Regions from separate parts of the Ensifer sp. ENS07 genome, predicted to be linked through region 3. Evidence: riboswitches for the same ligand, from Rfam matches in the RefSeq annotation. Region 3 holds a riboswitch; each other region holds the start of a gene.
The links. A riboswitch is a leader RNA that binds a small molecule or an ion and turns the genes downstream of it on or off. The one in region 3 is predicted to bind cobalamin.

Region 1 (6,257 bases), on a different contig from region 3:
TGACGGCGACCAAGTTTCCGCGGTCTCATAGAAGCATTGGCTCGATCATGTTTCCTTGCAGACCATCTCCATTCCATATCGCTGCTCAGACGAGGACCGCGCGTTTCTCGGCGACCTTCGTCGGGTGCAGTCGGCTGCGATCCGAACGGCCTATGCGAATGGTTTGCACGCCGATGGTTCAACGCCGAAGGAAATGGACTTGCGCAACCTGGTTAAGACGCGCTTCGCCCACGAAGGTCTGCTCGACAGCTGGGCGATCCACTGTGCGACGAAGCTTGGCATTTGGAAACGCAAGCTGACGCCTGGTGGTACGGCGGTCTTCGGCGGGCGAACCGAACTTGAGCGCCGACGCAAGGGTCTGATTTCGCCGGACGAATGGAAGCGCAAGAGACTGCACCCGTTCGTCAGCTTCGGCGATCGCCAGAAAGCGCGCGGAAACCAGAATATCCATCTGATCGACGAGACGGCGGTTGTCGTCAAAATCGGCCGCAAGGAGAGCGGCGGCCGCTCGGGAAAGACGGTGACGCGCACGGCCGCTCTTCATCTCGCACGCATGACCGGAAACCGCGGCATCATCATGCGGCAACTGACCGCGATATGTGCTCAGAAGGACGAAGCCGACCGCATCAACGTCACCTTCTCGATCTCCGACACGCATGTCAGCGTGACCTTCGATCCGACGGATCTGCCGAACCACCCGCAGCGGCGGCGTCCGGTGGTGCCGATCAAAGGCCGCTGCCTCGGCATCGACCTCAATCCCAACTGGATCGGCCTGGCCGCGGCATCGAACACCGAAGATCAGGGATCGGTGGGTAAAACCAGGCTGCTCGAGCATGCCCTGGTGAAGCTCGATATGCCGAAGAATGCTTCCGCCGAACTGGTGCGCGAGACGCTGGCGGCGGTCTGCGACCGCGCCATCTCGATGGCGCGCAAGCACCGCTGCGGCACGATCGTGCTGGAAAAAGGGCTCGGCACGTTGCGGTCGAGCGGCAAGAACCGCACCCTCAACAGGCTGTTGAATTGCTGGGCAAGAACGGTGTTCGTGCAGATGCTGCAGCGTCGCGCCCGGCTTGCCGGGATCGATGTCCTTGAGGTCTGGGCGGGGTATTCCTCGACCATCGGAAACCTCGCATACGAAGCCCCCGACGCCTGCGCGTCGGCAACAGAGATCGCCAGACGGGGCATTGTCCGTCTGGCTGGAATGAAGGACGTCCTGCCAGCGCTTGAGGAAGGGTGCGTTTCCCGTCTATGGAAGAATGGGAAGGTGCCCGCCGAACTCGGCTCATGGCAAGACGTTCATCGGACAATCAAAGCGGCGAAGATTGGCTACCGCCGCCCGCACCCCGACGTGCCGCTCGGCGCACGGGGTTCCGATGTCCACGGGACGCACATGTTCTGTGGGCATGCGGTCGTCCGCCTTGCCAGACGTCAGCGTCCGGGACTTCTGTTCCGGCTGACACCTGCCAGGCCGGACGCAGCAGTTCGGATTTTCGCTCAATGTGGACGTGTGCCCTCCCCGGCTCTCCACACGAAAATCCGAATAGCCGAAAAAGCTTCGTTTGACGTATCCGCCATCCTGGCGACCGCCGAGCGCCTGAAATACACCTCTGGCGTCAAACAAGTCATTTCAAAACTGATAGAAGAGCCTTCCGAGGACTTCGTACGCCTTGTTGCTGGTTCTGTCTACGAGGGCCGGATTACCGCGCAGGTTAAAAAGATGTTGACGGGAGTCGTGCGAACCGCATTCCGAGATGTGATCATGGTCCCGGTCAAGAACCGCCTTTCGAGCGCACTCGCGGACACGGAGGAAGTCATCGAAAAAATTGACGAGCCCGTTGAGGAGGAACCCGAAGTCGTGACGACAGAGGAGGAGCGCGAGGGATACATGATTGTGAAGGCGATCGTGCGCGATACGATCTCGTCGAAACGAGTGGTGATGCGCGACCAGAAATCCTATTGTGGCATTCTTATCGACAATAACAATCGAAAGCCGCTCGCGAGGCTACATTTCAACCGCTCGGTCAAATACATCGGGCTCTTTGACGGTGAGTCCGAGGAACGGTTGATTATCGACTCGCTTGACCAAATTTACGATCACAGCGACCGCTTGCGGGTTACGGCGAAAAAGTATTTCGCAGAATAGTCTGCCACCGCACGTGTCGACATAGGAGGCAGTCTGTCCGCCGCCTCTTTGCCCTTTGCCTTTTCGTAAGTCAGAATGAAGCCGACAATCCGGCGAAAGCAGTCAGACCGGGCGACGACTTGAAGCCATAGACTTCCCGGTAGTCTCGGTCGAACAGATTGTCGACGCGACCAAACATTTCCAAGGTGTCGTTGATTTTCAGGCTGCCGCCGACGTTCAAAAGCGAATAGCCAGCCATCGTCACCCGCGGGGGTACAGCGGTCGCAAAAACCGTGTCGACAGTCCTGCCATTGAATACTGCCTCGGCGAAGACCCTCGCGCGGTCGTCATAAAAAACGTAGTCCGCTTTGACCGAACCGATGTGGCGGGGGCGACGGGCTTCAGCGAGACGCGGCCCGGTGGCGGCTGTCTGTTCGGTCGCGTCGGTGTACGTATAAGATGCGGTCATCGTGACGCCGTTGAAGAAATCGAAGGTCGCCGAAACCTCCATGCCTTGGCGGAGGCTTTCGCCGTCGCGGTTGATCGGCCGCGCGATGAAATCCGCGTCGTAGACAGTGGCGATCTCGTTCTCCAGATTTTGGTTGAAGTAGGTAAGGTCTACTACGAGGCCCCCCTCATTGAAGCTTTTCTCAACCCCGATGTCGTATCCGAGGCTCCGTTCCGGCTGCAAATTTGGATTACCGATGAATCCTCCGGGAAAATAGCCGAACTGTTCATAGAACGTCGGGTTGGTAACGCCGGTTCCGACTGAGGCATGAAGCCGCATGTCGCTGCTCGGGATTTGCCACGCCGCGCTTGCAGTCCAGGTTCCCGTATCACTGAAACCGCTGTTCCAGTCCTGCCTCGCACCGAAGTTTAGGTGGACTTGATCAAAGAACTCTACCCGATACTCGCCAATAAGGGATTGCGCGTCCCGTCGAAAAGTCTCCTCCAAATGGGAGGGTGAAAACCTTTCGAATTGCCATGCGTAACCGCCGGTCACTTGTTGGATCACCTGGTCCGTATCGTCGAAACGATAGGACGCTTGATAGCTGCCCCTATAACGGTTTCCGTCGTCCGAACTGTTTCCGTATTCGTCGGAGTGCCTGGATTGATAGATATCGGTGCCCGAGAAAAGGATCTTCTGTGCCAGCGCGTCGTCCAGGGACGAATTGGTGATCCCAACCGACCCGAAGAGTTCCTGGTTCTTGGTGTAGTCGTCCGCGTCGTAGGTCATCGCGGTGTCCCAGTCTTGCGGGTCACTCTCGCTGCGACGATTTACGCCCCGAACCGTGCCCTCCATAGTCGTATCCGGCGAGAGATCGATTGTGAACTTGCCGTTTAACGTACCATTCCTGCCGCCGTCCTCTTCGTCACCCGCACCCGAAATGTTGAAGCCGTCCGTGTGCATAACGGTGCCGGATAGCCAATAGTCATAGGTGTCACGGCCCCCGCCGGCGGAGATTGTCGATGTGACCGAAGCGTTGCTGCCGATTTCCGTGCGCGCAGTAGACCGAACGGAATCGCGCTCGCCGCGCTTGGTGACGATGTTGATCACGCCTGACATGGCATTAGCCCCCCAGAACGCGCTTTGCGGCCCGCGCAGAATTTCGATGCGTTTTATGTCGTCGGTAACCAGGCCTCCGAAGTCGAATTCACCCTGCCCAACGTCGTTGGCGACCACGCCATCAATGATCACCAGCAGTTGATTGCCCTCCGCGCCGCGCACACGTACCTGCGTTAAGCCACCTGAGGAGCCCGTGCGAGATACTGCAAATCCCGGCACAAGGCGTAGCGCATCCGCGACATAGCGGACCTGATGCTTCTCCATCTCCTCCCCCGAGATCACGGTGACGGCACGCCCGGATTTCTCGAGCTCCACGGGAGTCAATCCGTCCGTAACGACAATCGCTTCGAGCTCTGTCGGCTCGTCCGCCTGGTTAGCATCCCGAGCAAAGCTCGGCTCCCATGCGGCGATGAGGAGCATCGCAGCTCCGGTCAGAAAAATCCTCATAATCTCCCTTCAGGCAGGGCCTGACCTGCACGGCTTTCCTCCGCAGAAAAGAAGTGACAATGGTAACAACCGTTCCCATCGACCGTCCTTCAACACGGCAACATCTTCGACAATGTCACCGCTACGGGCGGCCGCGCTCGGACACTCCCCGTATCCTTGCATGGGTGACCAACACAGGCAGGTCTCCTGACTTCCGCGTCCCCGCCAGTCTCGCCCTTCCCGCTTGACGCAGTGGGCTGATGAGACAAGCTCGGCGGTTACAGTTGCGGGGGCAGCCGTGGGATTGACATCGACTATGCCTCACCACGTTCCCTTTTCATCCGTCATGCGGAACCTGTGCCGTAGCCGACCAATAAAGTCGGCGACGAGTCGCGACAAGAGTGTATGGCTAGTTTTTCCATACGTGCACGCTCTTTAAGCATACATTCCTGCGCATACATCTTGCAATTTGCCGCGTCTTCGATATAGGATCGGCTGCGCCCGGAAAGTTTGTTGCTCCTTGCGAGAACGCGGACCAACACCCTCACGCGACGAGGCACGATATTCCTCTCCTGCGTAGGCTGGGCGCCGTCGTTAACCGTGTCGCTAGATACTGACCGGTTGGAAAACCAGAAACCGGCGAAATCTGCTTGGCCGACGGGCAACGGATCAACCACAATTGCGATCACACCATGAACCTCGACCTTCTCGATACCTTCCTGGACTTGCTTGAGACAGGCAATTTCCGGCGCACATCAGAGCGACTTGAAACAACGCAGCCGGCCGTAAGTGGCCGCATTAAGACACTAGAGCGAGCCGTGGGCGCCCAACTATTTCACCGCGGGCGAGCGGGTGCAGTTCCGACTTCGGCCGGTATCAGGTTCGAGAAACACGCTCGCGCCATCAAAGCGGGCTGGGCGCATGCGCAGCACGATATCGGAGGCCTGGAACACTATGATGGCCCTCTACGCATCTCAGGGCCGCTAAGCTCGATAGGGACGCTCGTTCTGGACTGGATCGAGGAGTTGCACATCATCAACGAACGACTGGAATTGGTACTGCATTCTGGCCACTCGTCCACCGTCATGGCGGATCTCTCCGGTGGCAGGATTGATATCGGCATTGTATTTTCGCCCAAATGCTTGCCGGACCTTAGCATCGAGGAGACCGGCGTCGAAAAATTTCAGATGGTGTCGACGGAGTTCGACAGGCTTTCCGATGTGACTTCGAGAAGTTATATCCGCGCTAGATACACGACATATTTCGAGCGGATGCACACCGAGCTGCTACCGGGGCTCACTCGATCTGCTATCGCCGTGGATCACGAGGACCATGCAATCGGCATTCTGAAACGGCGTGGTGGAACTACGTATCTCCCGCACCAGACCGTCGAAACCTTGTCCGGGTCCGGCATGTCAGTGCGTCTTGTAGAAGGCGCGCCGGAGATTAAGCAGCCGGTTTACGTCGTGACGCAGAGACACCGCAGACACGAGTCACTTATTGACACAGCTGTCGATGCGCTCAAAAGCGTTACGCCGAGAGAAGGCTTATGAGCCGGTCCTGCTGAAGGCCAACTCTCCCATCCGTCGCGTCATGGGATGGCCGGTTATACCATTCGACTGCGTTCCTGGCAGGAAGATCCGGGCGGAGTGGGGCTGGTCGACCGCATCGGTAAAAGCCAAAGCACCTACGATGAGAAGCTGAGCAATTATTATTACAACGACAAAACCCGCAGACGATCCGGCTTTATTTTCTTTTGGATATCTGCGCATTGTCATCACCTAGTCTTACTAAGACTAAATGATAACTCAGCTGCGAAGTTTCATAATCTATACATCAGTTTGCATCGACAGGAATTTACGGAAGATTGCGCACGCTGTTCTTACGCCTTTCGCAAAAGGGCCAGCAGGTGTAGCCGGGTACGCTGCGTAACACCGCGTCTTATTGACCCGAAAGCGCAGCTTGCAATTCAACGGCATCCAGCTCCCGCTCCCAACGGGCGATGACAATAGTCGCCACCGCATTGCCGATGAGATTTGTCAGCGCGCGGCATTCCGACATAAAACGGTCTACTCCCAGTATCAATGCCATGCCGGCCACGGGGACTGAGGGAACTACGGAGAGCGTTGCAGCCAGAGTGAT
Region 2 (6,257 bases), 170 kb from region 3:
CACATCGTCACGGTGACGGATGTGTTCCTGGAGCGCATGTTCCGGCGCATGGGATGCCCGGGCGAGCGTATCGCCGAACCGCATCGCATCGGCTCCGTTTTCGCGGTTGCCGTCGCCTGGGAAGTAACGCCGGATCTGCTCACGCGGATGAAGGCGGTCGCTGCCATCGAAGGTACCGTGCTCGAACGTCCGATGTCGCTGGAAACCGCCCGCGCCGCCTAAGCGCATCAGTCGATCTGCGCTGTTAACGCAAACCGTCGCTTGTCGTTGCACGATCACCGACAAGCTCTATGATGGAGGCGAAACAGGAATGCCGCTGGCAGCCACCCGCAGAAGGTCGGCGCCGACCTGGCAACAGGAAGAGACTTTCGCCCGTGTTCACGCGCATGAAACACGTCGCTGCGGCCCTTGTGCCTCTGGTTCTGATCGGTGCCGGTCCGTCACTGGCATCGACGGCCTGCGACCGACTGAACGCGCGGCTCGCGCAACTGCCTGACTACGTCGCCAGCAATGCCGATGCGCGCGACTACGCAAGCGCGATCTCGCGGCAGAATATCGAGCTGCGGCGAGCAAAGAACGACCGCCGCCGCGCGGGTTGCAGTGGCGGCAACGCCATTGGCTTCGACGGCGGCGACCCCGACACTTGCTACGGCCTCAACAGCCTGATCGCCGAGATGGAAGACAATCTGCGCATGCTGAAGTCCGAGCGCGAGCAGATCGTCGCCGGCGGCAGCGACGACAGCCGGCGACGCATCCTCGCCGCGCTGGAGATCAACGGTTGCTATGGCGACCGCGAGGAGTTCGCAAGCGTGGAACCGGACGTGCCGGAAAGCCACCGCAACATCGTTGCCGACCTGCCGCCGGAAGACGCCTACGGCCCGATGCTCGGCCGAGGCGAAGACGGCTACGCGCCGCAGGAGCGCTACTATAGCGGCACGCTCAGAACCATGTGCGTGCGCACCTGCGACGGCGCCTTTTTCCCGGTTTCTTCGGATGCGACGCCGGCCGATTTCCCGCGCGACGAGCAGGCCTGTCGGGCGCGCTGCCCGGGGGCTGAGACCGAGCTCTATTTTCACGACCTCAACACGGAAGAGAGCGACAAGATGGTCTCGGCCGTGACCGGCCGTCCCTATACCGAAATGCCCAACGCCTTTGCCTATCGCACCCGCGCCGTCGGAAAACCCGGCCAGTGCGGCTGCCAGATACCCCAGACCGCCTCGACCACACCGAAGGCAAACGGAACGAAGATCGGTGACGACCAGTCGTCGATCATCGTCATCGAGACCAAGAAGCCGGAAGCGGCGAGCAATACCGCCAAGGCGCCGGCCGAAGAGCGGCCTTACGATCCGTCGAAGAACAAGGTTCGCGTCGTCGGCCCGACCTACCTGCCGCAGGAAGAAACCGCCATCGACCTCAAGCATCCGAAGGGACCGGCCTATCAGCCGGTCCAGAATTGATCGGACGAGGCCTTACGCCTTCTCCTTGCTGCGTCCCCATCCGTCTTCGAAAACCAGCTCGTCGAGCGGCAGGCGCTGGCGCCAGCCCTTCACGGCGAGTTCCGGCTGCTGATAGAGGCGATCGACATAGCCGAGGCAGAGCCAGGCAACGATCTCGATATGATCTGGGATGCCGAGAATCGCCTTGATCTCGGCCTCGTGGAAAATGCTCACCCAGCCGACGCCCACCCCTTCGGCCCGCGCCGCAAGCCAGAGGTTTTGCACGGCGCAGACGGTGGAATAGACGTCCATCTGCGGATTGTGGGTGCGCCCGAGTACGACGGCACCGCCGCGCGTGCGGTCGCAGGTGACACAGATGCTGAGCGGCGCCTTGCGGATGCCTTCCAGCTTCAGCGCACGGTACTTGGCCTGTTGTTCCGCCTCGAACATCAGCGCGGCCTCGTCATTGGCGCGGCGAAACGCCTGCCAGACGCGCTCACGCGTTTCTTCCGCCCGCACCAGCACGAAGTTCCACGGCTGCATGAAGCCCACGGACGGGGCGCTGTGCGCAGCGGCCAGCAGGCGCCCGATCAGATCATCCGGCAATGGCGCGGGCAGGAATTCATCGCGCACGTCGCGACGTGTCTCGATGGCACGGTAGACGGCCTCCCGCTCTGGCAGCGAAAAGGCGCCGGCAGCCGCAAGGCCGCCCTTCGGTTCAGTCAGCATCGTTCGATCCCCAACAATGCGAAAACCTCCCGCCGTCCACGCGGGGTTCGGTCTATCTCGCCAGGCCGGTCTTCTGACTTCGGTTCAACCGATCACCTCGCCTTCCCAGATCGATTGAAGATCCAGTGGCAAAACCTTGAATCAACTCAAGGCTCTCTTAGAGGCGATCGTCCCCGTCACAGCGTTGGGCACGTTCCGGAATGACACCGGATTCCCGATTCTCCCGCTTTCGCGGACACCTGACGACGGCACTAAGTGCACAGCCGTTTGAGAAAGACAAGCGCGCCAACCCGGTCGAGACATGGCGCGCCACTTTCCGCCGGCTACTGTCGAGCTTAGTCGTTTGCCTCCGCCTCAAAGCGGAGCGACCGGATGCGGCGAGTCGTCATAGGCGCCCCAGACCGACTGATCGAAGCAAATCACCGATCCGGTTATCAGCCCGGACTCGGCCGACGACAGATAGGCGCAGGCCCGCGCCACTTCAGCCGGATCGACGAGCCGACCGAAAGGCTGGTCGGCCGCCACCTTTTCGAGCCAATCGGCAGCCGCGCCATGAAACTCGCGCTGGATGCGGTCTTCGCCTTCGGACGCCATCCAGCCGATATTCAGCCCGTTGACGCGAATGCGGTTGCGAAGAAGCGCATAGGCCGTGTTTTTGGTCAGCGTTTCGAGCGCGCCTTTCGACGAACAATAGGCGGCAATGAACGGCTGGCCGGCCATCGCCGACATCGAGCCGATGTTGACGATCGTGCCCTCGGTCTTCTCCCGCCGCATGATCTTCACCGCCTCCTGCATCAGGAAGAACGGCGCGCGCACATTGGTCGCGAACATGCGGTCGAAGAGTTCGGGCGTGGTGTCGAGGATCGTGCCACGGTCGGTGATAGCTGCGGCGTTGACCAGCGCATCGACCCGTCCGAATTCCGCGTCGCAAGCGGCGACCACCTTGCGGGCGTCCTCTACTTTTTCCAGATCGGCCTCGACATAGACGACTTTCGCGCCGCTTGCCTTGCCGATCTGCTCGGCCTTCGCCCGCCCCTTGGCGGCGTTGCGGCCGCAGATGACGATGCCTTCAGCGCCGCGCTCGGCGAAAAGGCCAGCAATCGTCGCGCCCAGTCCCTGCGTACCACCGGTGACGATGGCGATCTTGCCTTGCAATTGTCCACTCATCGAATTCCTCCCTCGGAAATGATCGTTTGAAACGGCTGCGGCTCCCGGCTGAAACACACCGGGAGCCTGTCAAATTGTAACTCGCTCGTCAGCTCAGCTTGCGCTTCGCCTGCGCCTCCAGCACCGAGAGAAACTCTTGTTCGCCCGTCCCCGCAGTGAGAGCCTCGCGCATCAACTGCGCCTGCGTCTTCGGCGCCAACCCGCCGAGTGGCGGATCCCGGTCGAGATTGGTGGGGAACGAATAGCCCTCGGCACAGGAGGAGATCGCGTTGGCCGCTTCCGCCTGCGTCAGCGTCCCGCCCGCCAGCAAGGCCCGCAAGGCCGGATAGAGCGTCGCGCTCATGGTCAGTCGGTCAACGGTTTCCATTGCGCGACCGAAGGCCGAAGACACCTGCAGCAGGTTGGCCACGCGGCGGATATCCCGGGAGTGGTTGGTGCCGGCGGCATGGAAGAGCGCCGGGTTGAAGAAGACAACGTCGCCCTTTTCAAGGGGAAGCTGCACGTGGTGTGCGTCGAAATAGGCGCGGAATTCCGGCCGGTTGAGCGCCAGATAGCCCGGCACATAGGTTTGGCTATAGGGCAAGAACAGCGTCGGTCCGCTTTCGAGCGGCATGTCGCAATGGGCAACCGCCCCCTGCAGCGTCAGCACCGGTGAAAGCTTGTGCACATGCGCCGGATACTGCTCGATCACGGCCGCGGTCTGGAAGCCGAGGTGATAATCCCGGTGCGCCGATTGCGCCGCACCGCCAGGATTGACGCGATTGACCTGCGCCGTCATCTGGTAGTTCGGCCCGAGCCAAGCCTCGCTGACGAGCGCTATGACGGCATTGCCGTAATAGGAGGCGAAATTCTCCGGCGCGTTCAGGCAGTGCTTTTCCAGCGAGTTCCAGATGCGGTCATTGGCGCCGGGTTTGGCGAAGTGATCGCCGCCGCCGCTGTTGCTGCGATGTTGCTCTTCGATGATAGCGTCAAAGACCCCGCTTGCGACGTCGATTGCTGTCGTATCGGCAAAGGCGCGCTTGAAAACCGCCACGCCAGGCCCGGTCGCCAGTACCTCGCAGATCTCCGCCAGAACAGAACGCCGCGCCTCGGCATCGCCGCACGCCGCAATCAGCGCGGCGCTGTCATAGATCAGGATATTCTTTTCGCAGCCGGAAGCATGGGGGTAGTCGGACAGGCTGGTTTGGCGTTCGACTTCCGCCCGGAACGATTCGAGATCGCAAGCCTCTTCGGTGAGCCAGACGCGGTCGATCCGCTGGCGCGCTTTGTTGTCGGTCTTCATCGCGTTTCCTCCTCTGGAACATCCTGATGAACACGACTATAGGCGGCGGCAAAACATGATATAGAGCAAGAATCCATCAAAAATCCATCAGGAGAGCAAGGCGATGGCCCATCCGTTTCTGGTCAAGGACATCGCCTTTCAGGCCGGGCTCAGCACCGCGACCGTCGATCGCGTGCTCAACGAGCGGCCGGGCGTGCGCCGCCAGACGGAGGCCCGGGTTCGCGCAGCCATCGAGGAATTGGAGAAGCAGCAGGCCGGCCTCGACATCCAGGGGCGCAAGTTTGCGATCGATATCGTCATGGAGTCGCCACAACGCTTCACCGATGCGGTGCGTCGCGCCTTCGAGAGCGAGGCGATGACCTTCGCGCCCACCGTCTTTCGCTGCCGGTTCCACTTCGCCGAGACGATGCGCCCACAGGAGATCGTGCAACTGCTCGACCGAATCCGGCTGCGCGGGACCGACGGCCTGGTGTTGAAGGCGCCGGACGTGCCCGAGATCGTCGCCGCAGTCGCCCGTTTCGAGATGGGCGGCACGCCCGTCGTGACGCTGGTAACCGACCTGCCCCATTCCCAGCGGACGGCCTATGCCGGCGCCGACAACCGGGCGGCGGGCGAAACGGCCGCCTACCTCCTCGGGGAGCGCTTTTCCGGCGCGCCGGCAACTGTGCTGGTGACCCTTTCGAGCGGCCGCTTTCGTGGTGAGGAGGAACGCGAGATCGGCTTTCGCCGGGTGTTGCGCGAGCGCTATCCGGCAATCCGGATCGTCGAGATCAGCGAAGGCCACGGCCGCGACAGCGAAACCGGCCGCCTGGCTCACGCGGCGCTCTCGGCCAATCCCGATATCAACGCGGCCTATTCGATCGGTGGCGGCAACCGCTCCGTCCTTGCAGCCTTCGAGCGCCTCGAACGTCACTGCGCGCTCTACATCGCCCATGATCTCGACGAGGACAATCTGGCGCTGTTGCGGGAACGGCGCATTCACTTCGTGCTGCATCACGACCTCAGGACCGATGCGCGCACCGCCTTTCGCACGATGATGCTGCGGCCCGGCGCCCAGGCGCCGGCAATCGGCCCGCAGCTCTCCGCCGTGGTGGTGATCACGCCCTACAATGTCCCGGAGTAACGCTGCTGCCGATCCGCGGGTAACGTTCAGGCCGCCGACTGGCCGTCGTTCTTTTCGGCCGGTAACACCATGTCGTCCGCCGTTTCGAAGCGGTTGCGGCCGCGCCGCTTGGCCAGATAGAGCGCTTCGTCCGCAGCCAGCAGCAACTGGCGTGCCGTCAGGCCATGCCGCGGCGCAAAGGCGATGCCGGCGCTGCCGCCGACAACGAGCATTTGGCCCTCGAAAGCGACCGGCGTCTGCGCGTCGGCGATCAGGCCGGCCGTCAGGCTGCGGGCGTCGGCCTCGCTGCAATCGCCGAGAATGACCGCGAATTCGTCACCGCCAAGCCGCGCGACCGTGCCCTTCGGGCCAGCCCGGTTGCGAAAGCGTTCGGCCATGGCCACCAGCACGGCATCGCCGGCGGCGTGGCCGTGGCGGTCGTTGACCTCCTTGAATTCATCGAGGTCGGCATAGACGAGCGTGAACGGATGCGTCGATGCCCGCAACAGGGCTGCCGCCAGCATATCGTCGAAGCCGCTGC
Region 3 (6,257 bases):
CTTTATCTGTTTCGGAAGCGAATCGAAGAACGTCTTGTAATCGTTCAGCGAAATACGCTCGCGAATTTCGCGGTCATGGCTCGCCGCATTGGTCGGCCCGGCCATCAGATAGCGGATCAGCGCGTCGCCATCGGCGGGAACCTCACCGACCACATAGCCTTTCCGCGCCATGGCGCTAAGCACCTCGACGGTACCGGCCGGCGTGTCGAGCCCAACACCGTTGCCGAGGCGACCGTCGCGGTTCGGATAGTTGGCCATGACGATGGCAATGCGGCGCTCGGCGGGCTCTGCCCAGCGCAGCTTCGCCCAGTTGACGGCAAGATCAGCGGCAAAGCGCACCCGGTCTTCGAGCGGCTCATGGCCGACGATATTGGCCTCCACCTTGGCGTCATAGATCGACGCCGCCTTGAAGGAGACGGCGCGCGCAAGGATGCGGCCATCGACTTCGGGTAGTGCCACGTTCATGGCGAGGTCGCGCGCCATCAGCCCCTGCGGCGACGTTTCCCATTGCGCCCGCGACGAGCCGGAGAAAATCACCTGCAGCACCGGCGCACCGGTCGATTCCAGCACCGTCGGCTGACGGTCGGCACCGGGCGACGAGACCGCAAAGCCAGTGGCGTTCATCACCACGTCGGGTGCGGCCTCGGAAAAAATCGCCTGCAGCGTGCCGACGGAAACGGCATCCTTGAGGCTTGAGACGAACACCGGCAGTGCCCGCACACCTTCAGCCTCCAGCGCATCGATCAGCGCCTCCACCGGCCGTGTCTCGCCACTCTGCACGAGCGCGCGGTAAAAGCAGATCCCAACCGTCGGGGGTTCGAATCCCTCCCTCGCTACCATCCGTCCCTGAACAAGGGACTGCCATTCGCTGACGCCGATCACGCCAGCACCCGGCCACCAGATGCCGGCCTTCAACAGGGGCTTTGCCGGCTGCGGCTTCTCCGCACCCGTGACCAGTGCGGCCGCATAGTCGAGAAACAGCCCGGCATTGTCCGAGCCGCCTTCGGTGAAGTAAGCCCAAAGGCGCTGGCGGTCGTCGGCTGCGACGGTGGAGAAAGGCTCCAGCCCCGGATCCGGCTTGTCGTCACCCGGCAGAACCGCGATCTCGAAACGATGGGTGACGGCAGCCGCATGCAGGGCTTCCAGCAGATAACGGAAATAGCTGGCGCCACCGAGCGGCCGGACGACGATCAGCTTGGCGTGACGCGCCGTGCGCTCGACGTAAGTGTCGACCGACATCGGGTGCATCAGGCTCATCAGGCTGGCGATGCGCAGGCTCAAGCCTCCGTCGCGTCGGCCGTGAGCCGCGGCGATCGAGGAGAGCTCGGTGTCGGCGGCCGATAGGAAAAGGATATCGGCCGGCGTTTGCCCAAGGTCGATCGCCTCGTTGCCGTCGGCGATCGTTCCTTTCTGGGCGAGAAGCAGATGCATTCGTCTTGTCCGTTGGGGCAATTCCGAACGAAAACGCTAAAAGCGTTCTCCATCCGGAACTGCATCATTTCAATGCGTTAGATCATTTCATTCAAAGAACGATCTACACGAGCGCGGTGATCGCAGCGCGCACCGCCGCCTCGTCCATGTCGTGCAGGCCGATGACGACGAGGCGCGTACCGCGCTTTTCGCCAGCGCCCCAGGCGCGGTCGTAATATTGGTCGATGCGGGCGCCGACCGCCTGGATCAGGAGGCGCATCGGCTTGCCGGGCACGTCTGCAAAACCCTTGAGGCGCAGAACGTCGTGCTCCGCGATTACGCCCTTCAGGCGATCGATGAAGGCGGCCGGATCGGCGATCGAACCGAGCTCGACGACGAAGCTGTCGAACTCGTCGTGATCGTGCTCCTCACCTGCCTCGTGCTCCATCTCGTGATGCGACTTGCGGTTGGCGATATCGCTTTCCGTGCCGACACCGAGGCCAAGCAGGATGGCAGCGGCGACTTCGCCGTTCTTCGCCTCGATCATCGTCGGCTTGCGGCTGGTGCGCGAAGACACCTCGTCGCGCACGGCCTTGAGGCCGGAGGCATCGATCAGATCGGTCTTGTTGAGAACGATGAGATCGGCAGCCGTCAGTTGATCCTCGAACAGCTCCTCGATCGGGCTTTCGTGATCGAGATTGTCGTCCTCGACGCGCAGCGCATCGACCTTGTCGTGGTCGTCGGCAAAGCGGCCAGCGGCAACGGCGGCGCTGTCGACCACGGTGACGACGCCATCGACGGTCACTTCGCTGCGGATATCCGGCCAGTTGAAAGCGGCGATCAGCGGCTGCGGCAGGGCAAGGCCCGAGGTTTCGACGATGATGTGGTCAGGGCGGTTTTCACGCTCGAGCAGCTTCGTCATGGTCGGGATGAAATCGTCAGCCACGGTGCAGCAGATGCAGCCATTGGTAAGCTCGATGATGTCGTCCTCGGTGCAGGCCTCGGCACCGCAGCCCTTCAAGACATCGCCGTCGACGCCGAGATCGCCGAACTCGTTGATGATCAGCGCGATGCGCTTGCCGTCGGCGTTCTGCAGCAGGTTGCGGATCATCGTCGTCTTGCCGGCGCCGAGGAAGCCGGTGATGACGGTCGCCGGGATCTTGCCCTGGTTGGCTCTCGCAGTGGTCATGGATCAACCCTTCATTTTCAGCGGCAAACCGGCCGCGACAAAGTAAACTTCAGCGGATTTCTCCGCAACGATCTGGTGAAGCCGGCCGGCATGGTCGCGAAACTCGCGGGCCATGCGGTTCTCGGGCACGATGCCGAGGCCGACCTCATTGGAAACAAAGACGAGGCGCGCCCGCGCCTCAGGCAGATACGCAACAAGGGCGGCGAACTCCGCCGTCATGTCGCGCTCTTCCAGCATGAGATTGGTTACCCATAGCGTCAGGCAGTCGATCAGGACCACATGGCTGGGATCATCGATGCGTCTGAGGATGCCGACGAGATCGAGCGGCTCCTCATGCGTCGTCCAGCCCTCGCCGCGGCGCGTCCGGTGATGGTCGATGCGCTCGCGCATTTCGTCGTCCCAGGCGCGGCCCGTGGCGACATAATGCATGGTGAAGCCGGACGCTTCGACGAGCCTCTCGGAAAAGCTGGACTTGCCGGAACGGGCGCCGCCAAGGACCAGCACGGGCCCGGCGCTGAGACTGCTCATCGTGGCTGCCTCAACATTCCCAAATCAGCCGTCGGTGGCAAAAGCCATCGGACGCGCCACGGGCGCGTTCTTGAAAACATCTGCGAGCCAAAACAACCTCCGTGATGGCGTTGGAGACAAAAGTCCCCTCGGGCGGAATGCCCATGCCGGATGGCAGGTCTCCTGGCTCACGGCGTCACGGGCCGAACATCGCCTCGCCCTTAAAGGGCAAGGTTCCGATGTCAGGGCCCGAGCGGCCCGCCTCACCTTCCCGGCGTCTTTCCGGTGCCACAGCGAACCTTTGCGCGTCGTCTCCGACGCATGGGTGCTGTGAGGGACATCGTGAAAGGCGGACGATTCGTAGAAGAAGAGGCGTCCAAACCCGGCTGATCACGATGCCACGCCAGTGGCTTTTCCGGCTTGATCCCCGACCTGCCCCGATTGCCCGTGCAACCGGCCGACAGCCCGGCACCAAACCCGATGGCGAACCCTGACCGTTCTACAGTCGCGGGGTCGGCTGCGATAAGGATGCCCGATTTGGGTCCATCCGTCACATTCCCAATTATCCCCCCAGATCGCCACGACAAGGGGGAACCATCCAACACCTGATGATTAGGAAGCGGGCAGCCCAAAGTCAATCGACGCATGCGACGCCTCCCCGGCCGAGTTGCGCCACGCGACGATTTGTCGGGCGTCAGGCACGACGGCGGTGTGAGCGGAACCGATGTCGAAACCTAATGCTATGGATAGCAACCTGCTGCTAACACGTGTGTCAAAGTGCCGGGGGCGAATCTCGCCAGAAAAGGAACTTTTCGAGTGGATACCGACCTGCGCCGCGTCGTCCTCATCGTCTCCCTGTTGAACCTCGGCTATTTCGGGGTCGAACTCCTTGTCGCGCTTTCCATCGGCTCGGCGTCCCTCATGGCCGACAGCGTCGACTTGCTCGAAGACGCCTCCGTCAACATGCTGATTTTCTTTGCTCTGGCCTGGACGACGCGAACCCGCGCGCGAGTCGGCCTGGCGATGGCGTTCATTCTGCTGGTACCGGCGCTGGCCTTCCTTTGGACGGCCTGGGCGAAGTTCATGGATCCGGTCCCGCCAGAGCCCTTTGCCCTGTCCCTGACCGGACTTGGGGCGCTGGTGGTCAACCTCTTCTGCGCCTATCTGCTCGTCGCCTACCGTCACACGAGCGGCAGCCTCACGCTGGCAGCATTTCTCTCGGCCCGCAACGATGCCTTCGCCAATGTGGCCATCATCGCCGCGGGTCTGGCGACAGCCTACCTGTGGCAGTCGGCCTGGCCGGACCTGATTGTCGGCTTGGGGATTGCCCTGATGAACCTGGATGCCGCGCGGGAAGTCTGGGAAGCCGCAAGCGAGGAGCACGATGTCGCAGCGTAGTTCCCCCGGGGACCTGCTGGCTGACCCTTGCCGCGTCCCTAGTGCCTGAGCAACTCGTCCAGCCAGCGACGATCGAGCACAGCCTCCAGCTCGTTCGCGACATCGTCGAGCGCCGCATCGACCGATTGGCGGTAGTTGTTGGCGCCGCCTTCGATGCCGAAACTCTTGAGCAGCGCGCCGCGATAGGCGTCGCTGGTGAAGAGCCCATGCAGGTAGGTGCCCATCACGCGGCCATCGGCCGAAAGGGCGCCGTCGGCGCGATTGTCGATGCGCACCGACGGCCGGCCACAGTCCGCACCTTGCGTCTTGCCAAGATGGATTTCGTAGCCTTCGAGCGCCACATCATGCTCCAGCGACCAGGCGCGGCTGTTGCGCACCGTCTTTTCCGGCGCCATCTCGGTCTCGACCTCGAGCAGCCCGAGACCCTCGACCGCACGTTCGCCGCCCTCGATGCCGAGCGGATCGGTGACGCGCCGGCCGAGCATCTGGTAGCCGCCGCAGATGCCGATGACCCGGCCGCCCCGGCGCACATGACGTTCGAGGTCACGGTCCCACCCTTGCGCACGGAAATCGATGAGGTCGCCGATGGTCGACTTCGACCCGGGAATGACGACGAGGCCAGCGTCTGCCGGAATGGGACTGCCAGGCCGCACGAAGACGAGATCAATCTCCGGTTCGGCGGCGAGCGGATCGAGGTCGTCGAAATTGGCGATGCGCGACAGCACCGGGACGGCAACCTTCAGCGCCCGCCCCTCGCCGCGCGTCAGCTTCTCCAGTACGACGGAATCTTCGGCAGGCAGGCGTGCCGCCGCCTTCAACCACGGCACGACGCCGAAGCAGGGCCAGCCGGTGTAGCCGCCGATGGCGGCAATGCCGTCGTCGAACAGCGTGACGTCGCCGCGGAACTTGTTGATGAGATAGCCGGTCACCATGCGCCGGTCTTCCTCGGGCAGGATCGCATGCGTGCCGACCAGCGAGGCGATCACCCCGCCGCGGTCGATGTCGCCGACCAGCACGACCGGCACGTCGGCCCGTGTCGCAAAGCCCATATTGGCGATGTCGCCGGGCCTGAGGTTGATTTCGGCCGGCGAGCCGGCGCCTTCGACCACCACGAGATCGGCACCGGCCGATATTTGTTCGAAACTCTCCATGACGGCGCCCAGCAGCTTGGGCTTGAGCGCCTGATATTCCCGCCCCCTAGCCTGCCCGGCGACCTTGCCCTGAACGACGATCTGGCTGCCCACGTCCGACTGCGGCTTCAGGAGCACCGGGTTCATGTGCACCGACGACGACACGCGCGCGGCCAGCGCCTGCAGCCATTGCGCGCGGCCGATCTCGCCGCCGTCGTCGGAAACGGCGGCGTTGTTCGACATGTTCTGCGGCTTGAACGGCCGGACCTTCAGGCCCTGATTGGCGGCAAGCCGGCAGAGCCCCGCCACCAATACCGATTTTCCGACATCCGAGCCGGTTCCCTGCAACATGATCCTGCGTGTCATGCGGCCATCGGTAACACTGAAACGGGCAGCGGCAAAGGTCTGTTTCGACACGATTTCGCCGCAATTGACAAAGCCCTTTCACGCATTGTTTCGCGCTTTCGCAAGGCTTGTCGAAAATGTCGCGGCCGATAGCCAGAATGCGACATGGCGTGGCGAGTTTGGCATTCAATTTTTTGCAGCGCACTCCTATATCAGCGGCATAGCAACACGCCCCGGAGGATAGGCCTCCGGCCTCTCAAGGTTCATGTCCATGCTGT

Region 1: linked by a shared signal. The riboswitch ahead of IB277_RS14330 (TonB-dependent siderophore receptor) and the one ahead of cobU (bifunctional adenosylcobinamide kinase/adenosylcobinamide-phosphate guanylyltransferase) in region 3 are both predicted to bind cobalamin.
Region 2: linked by a shared signal. The riboswitch ahead of bluB (5,6-dimethylbenzimidazole synthase) and the one ahead of cobU (bifunctional adenosylcobinamide kinase/adenosylcobinamide-phosphate guanylyltransferase) in region 3 are both predicted to bind cobalamin.

Annotation. Positions count from the first base shown of each region.
Region 1 covers NZ_JACVBE010000003.1:367,502-373,758, reverse strand. The annotation lists gene IB277_RS38035 (hypothetical protein) at 56-2,143, shown strand; gene IB277_RS14330 (TonB-dependent siderophore receptor) at 2,214-4,109, opposite strand; cobalamin riboswitch at 4,295-4,489, opposite strand; gene IB277_RS14325 (LysR family transcriptional regulator) at 4,808-5,668, shown strand; gene IB277_RS14320 (dicarboxylate/amino acid:cation symporter) at 6,057-6,257, opposite strand, start outside.
Region 2 covers NZ_JACVBE010000002.1:187,211-193,467, forward strand. The annotation lists gene IB277_RS07980 (acyl-homoserine-lactone synthase) at 1-222, shown strand, start outside; gene IB277_RS07985 (DUF2865 domain-containing protein) at 387-1,457, shown strand; gene bluB (5,6-dimethylbenzimidazole synthase) at 1,470-2,165, opposite strand; cobalamin riboswitch at 2,211-2,423, opposite strand; gene IB277_RS07995 (SDR family oxidoreductase) at 2,520-3,332, opposite strand; gene IB277_RS08000 (phytanoyl-CoA dioxygenase family protein) at 3,421-4,614, opposite strand; gene IB277_RS08005 (LacI family DNA-binding transcriptional regulator) at 4,718-5,737, shown strand; gene IB277_RS08010 (diguanylate cyclase domain-containing protein) at 5,764-6,257, opposite strand, start outside.
Region 3 covers NZ_JACVBE010000002.1:353,301-359,557, forward strand. The annotation lists gene cobN (cobaltochelatase subunit CobN) at 1-1,431, opposite strand, end outside; gene cobW (cobalamin biosynthesis protein CobW) at 1,535-2,599, opposite strand; gene cobU (bifunctional adenosylcobinamide kinase/adenosylcobinamide-phosphate guanylyltransferase) at 2,603-3,127, opposite strand; cobalamin riboswitch at 3,262-3,720, opposite strand; gene IB277_RS08785 (cation transporter) at 3,923-4,504, shown strand; gene IB277_RS08790 (cobyric acid synthase) at 4,543-6,000, opposite strand; gene IB277_RS08795 (hypothetical protein) at 6,251-6,257, shown strand, end outside.